2 regions of the Mesorhizobium sp. WSM4847 genome follow, and region 1 is predicted to be linked to the other one. Evidence: predicted binding sites of a transcription regulator. Region 1 holds the regulator's gene; the other holds the start of a gene.
The links. The regulator LexA, encoded in region 1, represses DNA repair genes until DNA is damaged. The targets are predictions, from matches to a motif close to TGTTCNNNNTGTGTTCNG.
Positions count from the first base shown of each region.

Region 1 (7,178 bases):
GGACGCATGAGCTGATCCCGCTCTGCCATCCGCTGCTGTTGACCAAGATATCGGTAGACATCGAACCTGACGCGACGCTGCCCGGCCTGAAGGTCACGGCGCTGGCCCGCGTCACCGGCAAGACCGGCGTCGAGATGGAAGCGCTGACCGCCGTCTCGGTCGCCTGCCTGACCATCTATGATATGGCCAAGGCGGTCGATCGCGGCATGGCCATCTCCGGCATCAGGCTGGTGGAAAAGACCGGCGGCAAATCCGGCGACTACAAGGCGGATGCCGAGGGGGCAGGCCAATAATGGCGCTGCTTGCGGTCGCCGAGGCGCTCGAGCACCTGCTTGCGGATGCTGCGCCCTTGCAGGCTGAAAGCGTCGCCCTGATGGATGCCGCCGACCGCGTGCTGGCGGAGCCGCTCATGGCGCTCCGCACCCAGCCGCCATTCAACGCGTCGGCCATGGACGGCTATGCCGTGCGGGCCGACGATGTCGCGTCCGTGCCCGCGAGACTTTCGGTGATCGGCATGGCGCCGGCCGGACGAGGCTTTGCCGGAACAGTCGGCGCGGCGCAGGCCGTGCGCATCTTCACCGGCGCGCCGCTTCCCGGAGGCGCCGACACCATCGTCATCCAGGAGAATGTCCGCGACCTCGGCGGCGGCATGGTCGAAGTGACCGCGCCGACGGTTGAAGGCCGCAACATCCGCCGCCTCGGGCTCGATTTCTCGCAGGGCGACATGCTGCTGGAGAAAGGCCGCCTGTTTGATCCGGCGGCATTGTCGCTGGCGGCGTCGGCCAACCACCAGCAGGTCCGCGTGGTGAAACGGCCGCTGGTCGCCATCATCGCCACCGGCGACGAATTGCTGCCGCCGGGCAGCGACCTTGGCCCCGACCAGATAATCTCCTCCAATGCCTATGGCGTCGCCGCCGCGGCCCGCTCGGTCGGCGCCAGCGCACTCGATCTCGGCATCGCCGCCGACCGCAAGGACGCGATCGCCGCGCTGGTGACAAAAGCCGTCGACGCAGGCGCGGACGTCATCGTCACGCTGGGCGGCGCCTCGGTCGGGGACCATGACCTCGTCCATGACGTGCTGACCGGCGAAGGCATGGCGCTCGATTTCTGGAAAATCGCCATGCGGCCCGGCAAGCCACTGATGTTCGGGCGGCTGGGCGCCATCCGCTGCATCGGCCTGCCTGGCAATCCGGTGGCCAGCCTGGTCTGCACGCAGCTCTTTCTGAAGCCGCTGCTGGCGCGGCTCGGCGGCCGCGCCTTCCGCCAGGACATGCGTCTGGCGCGGCTCGGCGCCGCCATGCCGGCTAACGATCTCAGGCAGGACTATGTACGCGCGGTGGTGAAGGAAGAAGCTGGCACGCTTGAGGCAACGCCGTTCAGTATCCAGGATTCCTCGATGCTCAGAATGCTGGCCGACGCCAACGGACTGGTCGTACGCGAGCCATTCGCTCCCGCAGCCGCAGCCGGCGCCGCCTGCAGCGTGCTGATGCTACGCTGAACAAAACGTCAACACATTCATTAAACTTTAAATGGTTGCGGAACACAACTGGAACAGATAGTGTTTGTTCTGGGTTTGTTTTTCTGATTCTGTTGGGGGTCGCGATGCTGACACGCAAACAACATGAACTGCTGATGTTCATCCACGAACGGCTGAAGGAAAGCGGCATTCCGCCCTCGTTCGACGAGATGAAGGAAGCGCTCGACCTCGCCTCCAAATCAGGGATCCACCGGCTGATCACGGCGCTGGAGGAACGCGGTTTCATTCGCCGCCTGCCCAACCGCGCCCGCGCGCTGGAGGTGCTGCGCCTGCCCGATTCGATCGCGCCGGGCCTCAATGCGGCGCGCAAATTCTCGCCGAGCGTCATTCAAGGCTCCCTTGGGCAGGGCGGCCTCGGACGCCAGATCAAGCCGGCGCCTTCGCGCATGCGTGCTGCCGGCAATGACGACGACGTCGTTGCCACCGTCTCCATACCGGTGATGGGCCGCATCGCTGCCGGTGTGCCGATCGACGCCATCCAGCACCAGACGCATTCGATCTCGGTGCCACCGGACATGATCACCGGCGGCACGCACTACGCGCTGGAGGTCAAGGGTGATTCGATGATCGAGGCCGGCATCTTCGACGGCGACACGGTCATCATCCGCAACGCCGAAACCGCCCAGCCTGGCGAGATCATTGTCGCTCTGGTCGACGAGGAGGAAGCGACGCTGAAACGATTCCGCCGCAAAGGTGCCTCGATCGCACTGGAAGCCGCCAATCCGGCCTACGAGACGCGCATCTTCGGGCCGGACCGGGTCAAGGTGCAGGGCAAGCTCGTCGGACTGATCCGGCGTTACTGAACGGCAGGCTTCTTGGGTTTCTCGGCCCTGCGGTATGGCGGCAGGCCCCTCGCCTCGCGCGAAAATCGCCGCTGCTCATGCCAAGGCCTGTATGGCTGTCTGACGGCAAAACGGATTTCTGCGCGCGTCTTCGCCGATAGCGGATCGAAGAAGACGGCGGCACTGCCCATGCGAGCGAGCTGCCGTTTGGTGACGACGAGAACCAGCGGGTTGCGGCAGGGTTTGTAATAGGCTGTGGCATCGTCGATGACGATCAAATCCGCAAAGGCACAGGCCGGCCGCGCGGTTTTGCGGTTGTCGGCGAGCGCGATGAGCGCGCCGGACGGATGCCGGGCCAGGCACAGGCCGGCAGTGCAGGTGAAAGGCGCTCCCGGCGGCAGGTCGGCCGGATCGGCGATGTCGAACCGCACATCTCCTTTTTCGAATGTCTCCGGCTCGACGATCGTTGTTGAAACCAGCGCATGTTTCCAGTTGTCGGTGGTGAATTCGTTCGAACGCATCCGGTTGACGGCAAGTTCGCCGCCGCCGATCGGCAGCGCCACCAGATGCGCATCCTCCGAGATCAGCACGTCGGGGGTGCGCGTCTCGGAAATCGTCAGCAGGCCGGCGAGCGCAAAGGGAAGTGCCGCAAGCCGCAGCCATGTCGTCGCCATCGTGGCGATGACTAAGGCGACCGTCACCAGCAGAACCGATTGCAACGAAATCAGGCCGACTGCATCGACCGGCGAACGCTCCGAGATCCATCCCGAAATTGCAATCATCGCCGTCAGGCCCTTGCCCATCATGTAGAGGAAAGGGCCGTCGAGGCCGAAAGGCATTGCCAAGGCGCTGAGGACGGCCAGGAACATGACGATCGTGACGATCGGCATGACGGCCAGATTGGCGAACAGGCTGAGCGGCGAGACGCGCTGGAAGTGCCAGATGGCGAAGAGCGCGGTGGCGCTGCCGGCAATGATGGAGGTCATTGCGATGGTGCCTGCCCCGGCGACGAGCTTGCGCGTGACGAAAGCGACCGGTGACCGTCGCTGTCGCGGCGCCTTGGCCTTGTCGGCACGATAGTCGGACCAACCGGCATAGGCGCCCACGAGAGCCGCAGTCGCGGCGAACGACATCTGGAAGCTTGCGCCGACCACCTCGTGCGGCGACACGACGATGACGGCGATGGCCGAAATCGCCAGGTTGCGCATGGTGAGTGCCGCCCGGTCGAACAGCACGGCGACAAGCATTACCGCCAGCATGATGAAGCTGCGTTCAGCCGCGACCACGATACCGGAAAAGATCAGATAAGCAGCGATGGAGACGAGTGCAGCAGCAGCCGCATATTTTTTGACCGGCCGGCGCGACGAAAAGTCGGGAAACAGCGCAAAGGCGCCGCGCAGCAATCCCATGACGGTGCCGGCGACAAGCGCCATGTGCAGGCCGGAAATGGAGATGATGTGGTAGATGCCGGTGCGCCGCATCGATTCGTTTATCTCTTCGGGGATGCCGGCACGCACGCCGACGATCAGCGCAGCGGCAATCTCCCCCTCGGCACCACCGATGCTGTCCCTGATATGGTCGGCGATGGTTTCGCGCGCCTTCTCGATCGACGAAGAAAGGCGTGCGGTTAACGGTGCATCTTCGGAGACGACGATCTTTGGACTGCCGAGGAAAAAGCCACTGGCACCGATGCCGGCGAAATAGCTGTCAAAGGAAAAGTCAAAGCTGTCCGGTCTGACCGGGCCAGTCGGAGGCAGAAGCCTCACATAGCCGGTTGCCACCGAGCCTGCGGTCATCTCAGCGGGAATCTTGCGTGCCGACACCCTGACACGTTCGGGTGCATAACGCAGTGTCGGCCGGGCGGTCGACATCACGTCGATGGTCAGCCTGATCCGGCCGTTCGCCATCTGGTCGAGCCTGACGACACGGCCGGTCAGCCGGGTCTGGATTTCCGAACCGAGCATCTTCGTTCCGGCGCGCCAGGTTTCAACCTTGGCGGCGAGCACACCAAGCGCGCACAGCAACGCTGCCATGAAGCACAGGTGCGTTTTGCGGCGTGAGCGCGTGACGGCCGCACACAATGCCGTAAGGACCACGACGGCGATGGGCTGGGCAAAGTCCGGTTCGACGGCAAGCGAAAAATAGACGATCACCCCGCATGCCAGGAAAACCGGCACCAGCAGGAAGGCGACGCCCCGGTCGAGTTCCAGGCCGGCTGCCGCGGCCACGCTGTTGCGGACACCGGATGGTGAAAGATGGCTGAGCTGTCGGCGAAAACGAATGACAGGGCCGGGTGCTGAAGCCGGTATCGGCGCCGGGCGATCCGGCGAAAGAGGCTGGATGCTCAGCGGCGACGCAGGCAGCGAAACGGGTAGCGACTCAGTGTGAGGAACGTCGGCAAACAGCGATCGTTCGCTGACGCTTGCGGTCGCGCCCTCGCTCTCGTCCACGCCGCGGCCTGGTCCAGCCATAGGGTTCGCCCCTTGCGCCCTTGACCTCCTATGCTACATGAACGCGCGACGCGCGAAAGTCCGCGCAGCCACATCCGTTTCCTGCGCTTGCCCCGAGAGTTCCATGTCCGACAAGGTCGTCACCCGTTTTGCCCCTTCGCCCACCGGATTCCTGCATATTGGCGGGGCGCGCACGGCGCTGTTCAACTGGCTGTATGCGAAACACACCGGCGGCAGGATGCTGCTGCGCATCGAGGACACCGATCGCGAGCGTTCGACCGATGCGGCAACCGCTGCCATCCTCGATGGGCTCTCCTGGCTCGGCCTCACCTGGGACGGCGAGCCGGTATCGCAGTTCGAGCGAGCGCCGCGCCACCGCGCGGTCGCCGAGGAGCTGGTGCGCCTCGGCAAAGCCTATTACTGCTATGCCGCGCCGGCTGAGCTGGAGGCGATGCGCGAGAGTGCGCGGGCCAAGGGCTTGCCTCCCCGCTATGACGGCCGCTGGCGCGACCGCGACCCGTCAGAGGCGCCGGTTGGCGCCAGGGGCGCGATCCGCATCAAGGCGCCGGCCGAAGGCGAGACGGTGGTGCATGACCGCGTGCAGGGCGAAGTCCGCTTCCCCAACAAGGACCTCGACGATTTCATCATCCTGCGCTCGGACGGCAACCCGACCTATATGCATGCCGTCGTCGTCGACGACCACGACATGGGCATCACCCACATCATCCGCGGCGACGACCATCTGACCAATGCCGCCCGCCAAATGGTGATCTATCGAGCCTTGGGCTGGGAGGTGCCGTCAATCGCGCATATCCCGCTGATCCATGGCGCCGACGGCGCCAAGCTGTCGAAGCGGCACGGCGCCCTCGGCGTTGAAGCCTATCGCGCCATGGGCTATCTGCCCGAGGCACTGCTCAACTACCTGGCGCGGCTCGGCTGGAGCCACGGCGACGACGAGGTCATATCGATCACCGACATGATTGCGTGGTTCGACATCGGCGATGTCAACAAGGGGGCCGCCCGCTTCGACTTCGCCAAGCTCGAGGCGCTGAACGGCGTGCATATGCGGCGCATGAACGAGCCCGAATTGCTCGATATCTTCATCAACACCTTGCCCTATCTCGAAGGCGGCCCGGCGATCGCAGCGCGCCTCGACGACACACGCAAGGCGCAGTTGCTGGCCGCCCTGCCCGGCTTGAAGGAGCGCGCCAAGACGCTGGTCGAGCTGGTCGACGGTGCCGCCTTCCTGTTTGCCGAGCGGCCGCTGCCGATCGACGAGAAGGCGGCGGCGCTGCTCGGCGGCGAGGCGCGCGAGATCCTGCGGGGCGCCCATGCGGCGCTGAAGGCGATTTCAGGGGATTGGACGGCCGCAGCGGCGGAAGCGGCGATCCGCGAATATGCGCTGGCCGGCGGTCATAAGCTTGGCGCAGTGGCCCAACCTTTGCGCGCCGCGCTCACCGGCAAAAGCACCTCGCCCGGCGTGTTCGACGTGCTTGCCGTGCTTGGCCGCGAGGAAAGCCTGGCGCGCGTCGCGGATCAAATCGATTAGCAAAACTGGCCCAAGAAGATTGGCATTGAAAGGTGGGTTTCGCAGTGCAACATTAGATCTTGGCCCAATTTGGCACGCAATCCAATTGCGGGCGCAACGCGCGAACTCCGATACTTTCGACGTGTTGCTTGCAGAAATTTTGCCTTTGCCGACATGAGAAAACAAAAAGGAGTTTGCAATGTCCGAAGCTGCGACAAAAAAGGAATTTGGCGGCAAAACCCACGCGTCGACCGCGAAACTTGAATTCGGCGGCAAAACTCACGAACTCAAGGTGCGAAGCGGCTCGGTCGGACCTGATGTCATCGATATCGGCGCGCTTTACAGCACCACCGGGGCCTTCACCTATGATCCCGGCTTCACCTCGACGGCAAGTTGCGAGTCGGAAATCACCTTCATCGATGGCGATGCCGGCATCCTTTTGCATCGCGGTTATCCGATCGACCAGTTGGCCGAGCACGGCGACTTCCTCGAAGTCTGTTATCTCTTGCTCTACGGCGAACTGCCGACCAAGGCGCAGAAGGACGATTTCGACTACCGGGTGACGCGCCACACCATGGTGCACGAGCAGATGTCGCGCTTCTTCACCGGCTTTCGCCGCGACGCCCACCCGATGGCGGTGATGTGCGGCGTGGTCGGTGCGCTGTCAGCTTTCTATCACGATTCCACCGACATCTCGGACCCCTACCAGCGCATGGTCGCATCGATGCGGCTGATCGCCAAGATGCCGACGATCGCGGCGATGGCTTATAAATACCACATCGGCCAGCCCTTCATTTACCCGAAGAACGAGCTGAATTTCGCGGCCAACTTCCTGCATATGTGCTTTGCCGTGCCGTGCGAGGAATACAAGATCAACCCGG
Region 1 is NZ_JBVVPY010000005.1:9,747-16,924, forward strand. Features, by position in the region: gene moaC (cyclic pyranopterin monophosphate synthase MoaC) at 1-293, shown strand, start outside; gene AC0L28_RS08265 (molybdopterin molybdotransferase MoeA) at 293-1,498, shown strand; gene lexA (transcriptional repressor LexA) at 1,603-2,340, shown strand; gene AC0L28_RS08275 (ComEC/Rec2 family competence protein) at 2,334-4,790, opposite strand; gene gltX (glutamate--tRNA ligase) at 4,894-6,318, shown strand; gene gltA (citrate synthase) at 6,497-7,178, shown strand, end outside.

Region 2 (7,178 bases), on a different contig from region 1:
CAACGGATGACGTTCAGGGCTCGTTGCACGGCGGCGACGAGCCCGACACGATGTCGCAGGCGAATCCACGCGACGGGCAGCAAGGGCCGTCCCGACTCTATGTTCCCTTCACGATCCTCGGCTTAATTGGTCGGCGGGATTGAGCCGCACTCTCAAGGGGCAAGGCCAGCCGCTTCTCGTCTTCGATGGCGCGATCGACTGCCTCGATTTCCTCTTGGAGTTCCTTTAGCTTGGCTCCGTAGCTGGAGCCGTCGCTGTCCCCGATCTGAAAGCCGCTTGCCCGCATTGCGTCGCGGGTATGGTGCACGTTACGGACTCCTTCGCGTCGAGTCGCGACCAGGATTTCCCTGAACTCTCCAAGACGTTCAACGTGATTTCGAGTCATTGCGTTCTCCTATTTCGTCGTCATCGGCGCTGACGGCGATTCAGCACGGCTAAAACTTACGGCGCAGAAGGTTTAAGCGACTCTAAGAGATACGCTCGACAAAACATGAATGCGGAAGCTCAAATTTGACCGTCTTGCAATAAAGTGGAGCGCGGGAGGCGGCGTTCATCCATTGTGCGGTAGCCTTCCGGGCTCAGGAAGAACTTCGACGCGCATCGGATGCTCTCCGCGCACCAGAAGCGGCGCTGGCCCCTGGTCGAGACGCCCGAGCCGGATCAGGCCGCGCGACCACCGATAGGGACCATGAAACATCGCAAGATTGCCCCAAGGGGCGTAGTAGCAAAGATCGCCAACCGCCTCGTTCCTGAAGCGACCGCCGCCTTCCGGCGCAATCGACGCTCAGCCATACAATCAAGCAGCTCGAAGCGCGCATGGGCATCCGCCTGCTGACCCGCACCACGCGCAACGTCGCAAGACGATCGCGGGCGAACGGCTGCTGCAGACAATTGCGCCGCGCATCGCCGAAATCGACGACGAGATCGCGGCGCTGACGGCGCTCCGCGACAAGCCGTCAGGCTCGATCAGGCTGACCCTGTCCGACCATGCACTCGAAAGCGTGGTCTGGCCTAAGCTCAAGCCGGTGCTTGTCGCCTATCCCGATATCAGCGTCGAACTGATCCTGGACAGCACCTTCCGCAACATCGTTGAGGAAGGCTTCGACGCCGGCGTCCGGATTGGAGAGAGCGTTGAGAAGGATATGATCGCGGTGCGCATCGGTCCCGACTGGCGTCTGGTCGCCATTGCTTCGCCTGCCTATCTCGCCGCGCATGGTGTGCCCGGGCACCCGCAAGAACTGATTCGGCATCTCTGTATCAACATGCGTCATGAAAGCGCCGGCGGCCTTTATGCCTGGGAGTTCGAGAAGGATGGGCAGGCGCTCCGCGTTCGAGTGAACGGTCAACTGACCTTCAATAATACTTATGCCATGATTGATGCCGCGGCCAGTGGATACGGCATCGCCTACGTCCCGGAGAACATCGTCGAGCAGCACATCGCACGTGGCAAACTGGTTCAGCTTCTGGACGATTGGTCGCCGTTCTTTGAAGGCTATTTCCTCTACTATCCGAGCCGTCGTCAAAATCTTCTCGCGTTCAAGGTCATCGTCGATGCGCTACGACATCGGAATTGAAGCGAGGGGATCTAAACCGTGCGATTGGCTCACGCCCTATTAGGACGCAGCGGAACCGTTTCTGGTTTGTTCACATTTCGCTGGCATCGCTGTCCGCCACGGGTAAACTTGGCGGATGGGGGAAACGATTCGCATCATCGGCATCGATCCGGGGCTGAGGCGCACCGGTTGGGGCATCGTCGAAAGCCTCGGCAACTCGCTGCGCTTCGTCGCCTCCGGCACCGTGCGTTCCGACGACAAGGCGACGCTGGCGACACGGCTTTGCCAGTTGCATGACGGACTTGCCGAGATCCTGCATGCCGCCATGCCGCACGAAGCAGCGGTTGAGCAGACCTTCGTCAACAAGGATGCGGCCGCGACGCTGAAGCTCGGCCAGGCGCGCGGCATCGCCATGCTGGTGCCGGCGCTGGCCGGCCTGGTCGTTGCCGAATATGCGCCCAACGCCGTCAAGAAGGCGGTGATCGGCGTCGGTCATGGCGACAAGAAGCAGATCCACATGATGGTCAAGGTGCTGATGCCGAAGGCGACGTTCGACACCGACGATGCCGCCGACGCGCTGGCCATTGCCATCTGCCACGCGCATCACCGGCAGAGTGTTGTCTATAGGTTGGCGGCGCTGGCATGAGGGACCACACATGATCGGCAAGCTAAAAGGCACGCTGGACGAGGTCGACGAGGATTTCTGCATCATCGACGTGCACGGCGTCGGCTATGTCGTCCACTGCTCGACGCGCACGCTGGCCGGCTTGCCGGCCTCCGGTGAGGCGGTGGTGCTGTTCATCGAGACCTATGTGCGCGAGGACATGTTGAGGCTGTACGGTTTTCAGTCGGTTCTGGAGCGCGAATGGTTCCGGCTGCTGATGAGCAATGTGCAGGGCGTCGGCGCCAAGGTGGCGCTGGCCATCCTGTCGACGCTGGCGCCGGCCGAACTCGCCAATGCCATCGCGCTGCGTGATATTGCCATGGTCAGCCGCGCGCCCGGCGTCGGCAAGAAGGTGGCCGAGCGCATCGTCACCGAACTGAAGAACAAGGCGCCGGCCTTTGCGGGCGCTGCCTCCGGCACCATCGGCCTGAAGCAGGAGCTTGGCGAAGGCGTCGCGCCGGCGCCGATCAGCGACGCCGTCTCGGCGCTGGTCAATCTCGGCTATTCGCGCGATACCGCCGCGAATGCGGTGGCGGCGGCGCTGAAAAGCGCCGGCGAGGACGCGGATGCGTCGAAGCTGATCCGCTTCGGGCTGAAGGAACTGGCGCGGTGAGTCTGCGCTTGTCCCGTTCTCTGCCCTGTGCAAGGAAGGCGGCATGAGCCTTTCGCCACGCCTCATTGCTCCCGACAAGCGCGGCGAAGATGCCGAGCAGACCTTGCGGCCGCAGACGCTCGGCGATTTCGTCGGCCAGGCGGCGGTGCGGGCCAATCTCAAAGTGTTTATCGAGGCCGCCAAGGGCCGCAGCGAGGCGCTCGACCATGTGCTGTTCGTCGGGCCGCCCGGCCTCGGCAAGACGACGCTGGCGCAGATCATGGCACGCGAGCTCGGCGTCAATTTCCGCTCGACCTCCGGTCCGGTCATCGCCAAGGCCGGCGATCTCGCAGCACTGCTCACCAATCTCGAAGACCGCGACGTGCTGTTCATCGACGAGATCCACCGGCTCAACCCGGCGGTCGAGGAAATCCTCTATCCGGCGATGGAGGATTTCCAGCTCGACCTGATCATCGGCGAAGGGCCGGCGGCGCGTTCGGTCAAGATCGATCTTGCCCGCTTCACACTGGTCGCCGCCACCACCCGGCTCGGCCTTTTGACCAATCCGCTGCGCGACCGTTTCGGCATTCCGGTCCGCCTCAATTTCTACTCGGTCGAGGAACTGGAGCAGATCGTGCGGCGCGGCGCCCGCATCCTTGCCATGCCGCTCGGAGACGATGGCGCGCTTGAGATCGCGCGGCGCGCGCGCGGCACGCCGCGCATCGCCGGCCGGCTGTTGCGCCGCGTGCGTGATTTTGCCTCCGTCGCCGGCGACGGTCACGTCGACCGCCAGATCGCCGACGAGGCGCTGACGCGGCTCGAGGTCGATGCGCTCGGCCTCGACGCGCTCGACCGCCGCTATCTCTCGATGATCGCGCGGAATTTTGGCGGCGGGCCGGTCGGCATCGAGACCATCGCGGCAGGGCTTTCCGAGCCGCGCGACGCCATCGAGGACATCATCGAGCCCTATCTGATCCAGCAGGGTTTTATTCAGCGCACACCGCGCGGCCGCGTGCTGACCGCCAATGCCTGGCGGCATCTCGGCCTCGATGCGCCGAAGGACCTGGCGCAGCAGCAGATCAGCCTGTTCCAGGAAGAGTAGCGTCGGCGCGGCGTTGCGGCCTTCTTTGCTGCGCAAAATCTCCTAATCCTGGTCAGCTTGCCGGCGCATTTGCGGGCTCTAACGCTTCGCTGTGGGACCGTCGGTTCCACGAACGAAGGGGTTGAGCGATGATCACCAGACGCGGCTTCCTGCGCCTCATCGGCGGTTCCTTCCTATCCGCCGTGTCGCTCAATGCTTATGCGGTTGGCCTCGAGCCGATGCTGCTGACACATGTAAAGCGCTATTCACTGACCCCGCCAAACTGGACTGCAGGATTGCGGCTTCGCGTCGTCGCTCTCGCCGATATTCATGCCTGTCGGCCATGGATGACGCCGGAGCGGATCAGGTCACTTGCCGAACGGGCGAACAGCCTGCAGCCGGATCTGATTGTCCTGCTTGGCGACTATGCAGCCGGCACACGCCTGGTTACGGACTGGGTGGGCTCCTCCGAATGGGCGCCGGCCTTGTCAGGCCTGAAGGCGCCACTCGGCGTGTGGTCCATCCTTGGCAATCACGACTGGTGGGAGGACCTTTCCGCGCAGAAGGCCGGGTTGGGGCCGACGGTGGCGCGCCGGGCGCTCGAGAGCGCCGGCATACCGGTCCTGGAAAACGATGTGGTGCGCCTGGAAAAAGACGGGCATGGCTTCTGGGTCGCCGGACTTGCCGACCAACTTGCGCTGCGGCCGGGCAAGGCCTGGGGCCGCAGCAGGTTCAAAGGACTGGACGATCTGCACGGCACGCTGGCAAAGGTAAGCGACAAGGCCCCTGTTATCCTGCTGGCACATGAGCCGGACATTTTCCCGAAGGTCCCGCCACGGGTATCGTTGACCCTTTCGGGTCATACCCATGGCGGACAGGTGCGGTTGCTCGGCTATTCTCCGGTCGTGCCGTCCCGCTTCGGCAACCGTTTTGCCTATGGCCATGTCGTGGAGGAGAACTGTAACCTGATCGTCTCCGGAGGCCTCGGTTTCAGCATCCTGCCGGTGCGTTTCGGGATGCGCCCAGAGATTCTTTCGATCGACCTGGGTTCAGCACTTCAATGAAGTGACCTGATCGCGTCCATCACATCCGGCTCGGCCTTGTCGCCATCAAAAGCGTCTACGATGCCGAAGGCGCCGCCATAGCTCCAGACCGACCATGCGAAGCCATGGGCTTCGGCGCGCGCGATCATGTCCCTGACATAAGCGGCACGGTATTCGGCCGGCATCACGTAGGGATTGCCGTATTCCTGGCGGATCATGCCGAATTCGCCGAGCGTGATGTTCTCCGGCTTTATCCCGTTGGCCTTTGCCCAGGCCTCGACCCTGGTGAACGGCGCCTCCATCGTCTCGCGCAGCTCCTCGTCCGTGTCCAGGCTGGCGACCTGCTCGTCGAGATAGGCAAGCAGGCCGCTCTGGCGCGCCCATGGCGCCTCGGCCTTGATCCTTGCGCGGATCGTATCGAGCGCAGCATCCAGCTGGGCGCGCGGGACGGCGCTGAGCGGATAGGGCAGGCCGGTGACATAGGGGATGAAGTCGCCGGCCCAGGTCGCGCCCTGATGGGTCAGCAGGAACGGGTCGTAGGAGTGAAAGGTCCAGATGATGTTGTCGTCGGGGATCGCCTTCGGATCGATCTTTGCCAGCGATACCGCCTTGGAATAGCAGGCGCCGGTCAGGATCAGGGTGAGCCTGGTGGCTGACGAACGCGCCGCCGCGAACAGTTTCTGCTGGCGCTCCGGCCACAGGCCGGTGCCGTCGGCGTCGCAGTCGATGACCGGCTCGTTCATCGGCTCGAAAGCGACTTGGCGCGGATCCTCATCGGCCAGCGTGCGCGCCATCTTGCGCACCATTTCGACATAGGCGTCGAACATTTGTGGATCGTGCATCACCTCGCCCATGCCGATCTTGCGGCTGCTGCCGCTGGGGATCAGGTGCATGTCGACGATCACCTTCAAGCCGGCGCGGTTGATCATGCGCACCGAGGCCAGCACGCTGGCATAGAGCTCGTCGCGCAGCGCCAGCGTCTCGCCGGACAGGAACGGCGACGGATCGACGGGCATGCGCAGGAAATCGAAGCCGGCGCTCTTCAGCGCCTTGAGGTCGTCGTCGTTGAGGAATTTGCGCCATTCCGGATAGGGCAGGATTGCCCGCCGGTCGCCCCATTTGTCCTCGCCCGGCCATGTCGTCCATTGGTCGAGATTGAGGCCGCGCTTCATCATAAAGCTCGCCGCCTGGCCCGGCGGCACCAGCGCGGCCAGCGCAAGCAGCGCTGCCATCGAGGTCTTGATCATCGCCGTCAACAGTGCCATCGGGTTCATGCGCCAAGTTAATGCGTGTCGCCCAAAACTGTGCAGCGGTTTTGCGACAACGACGCGCGCCCGCAAACATCACCTGAAGCGCGTCGCGCTTTAGGTGCCCGGCCAGGCCAAGAAAGGAAAGCGCGATGGACGATCATGGTGAATCGGCGGCGCTCTGCGCCGGGCTTTCCGGCGCGCTGACCGAATTCGGCCACCGGCTGATGGCGCGGGTCTACTATGCCGACACCGATTTCTCCGGCGTCGTCTATCACGCGCGCTATCTCGAATTCTTCGAGCGCGGCCGTTCCGATTATCTCAGGCTTGCCGGCGTCCACCACACCGAGCTTGCCGACGGCAAGCACGGCGAAAGAATAATCTGGGTGGTGCGGCGCATGGAGATCGACTTTCGCGGCTCCGCCCGCATGGACGATGTCTTGACCATCGAGACGCGCACCGAGGACATTTCGGGCGCCCGCATCTTTATGGCGCAGCAGCTGAAGCGCGGCGGCGAGGTGCTGGTCGAGGCGCGGGTCGAGGCGGCGATCATCGGCGAGAACGGCCGGCCAAGGCGCTTTCCGAAGGAATGGATCGCAACCTTCATGCCCAAGACAAATCGATAGTTCAAATCGGCAAGTTACCGATCCCAATGATCCGCTGACGATGCCAGGCGGCTCGCCCAAGGCGCGGCAATGCGCCGCGCTGTGCGTCCTAACCCATCCTTAACCATAACAGTTCATGAAGAGAGTGGTGAAGATTGGAGGAATCCAGCGCCTTCCTTTCACCAAGATTTGCCCTGAAAAGGCCGCCTACGGTGCATTTTGGGGTTATTCCGCAAGCTTTGCGCGAACGGATTATAAGGGATGCCTATGGGCCAGCCGCCAGCCGTGCCCGGAAAATTCTTAAGGACGTAACCATGGAAAATATCGCACTCGCCGAACCGGGCGCGCATTTGTCGATTTGGGCGCTGTTCACGCAGGCCGGCTGGGTGGTCA
Region 2 is NZ_JBVVPY010000034.1:55,075-62,252, reverse strand. Features, by position in the region: gene AC0L28_RS31675 (hypothetical protein) at 98-385, opposite strand; partial or broken gene AC0L28_RS31670 (cyclophilin-like fold protein) at 551-778, opposite strand; partial or broken gene AC0L28_RS31665 (LysR family transcriptional regulator) at 772-1,574, shown strand; gene ruvC (crossover junction endodeoxyribonuclease RuvC) at 1,690-2,199, shown strand; gene ruvA (Holliday junction branch migration protein RuvA) at 2,210-2,830, shown strand; gene ruvB (Holliday junction branch migration DNA helicase RuvB) at 2,874-3,911, shown strand; gene AC0L28_RS31645 (metallophosphoesterase) at 4,040-4,954, shown strand; gene AC0L28_RS31640 (glycoside hydrolase family 5 protein) at 4,948-6,198, opposite strand; gene ybgC (tol-pal system-associated acyl-CoA thioesterase) at 6,333-6,806, shown strand; gene tolQ (protein TolQ) at 7,100-7,178, shown strand, end outside.
Region 2: the regulator LexA is predicted to act here: its motif matches at 1,631-1,648, upstream of ruvC (crossover junction endodeoxyribonuclease RuvC).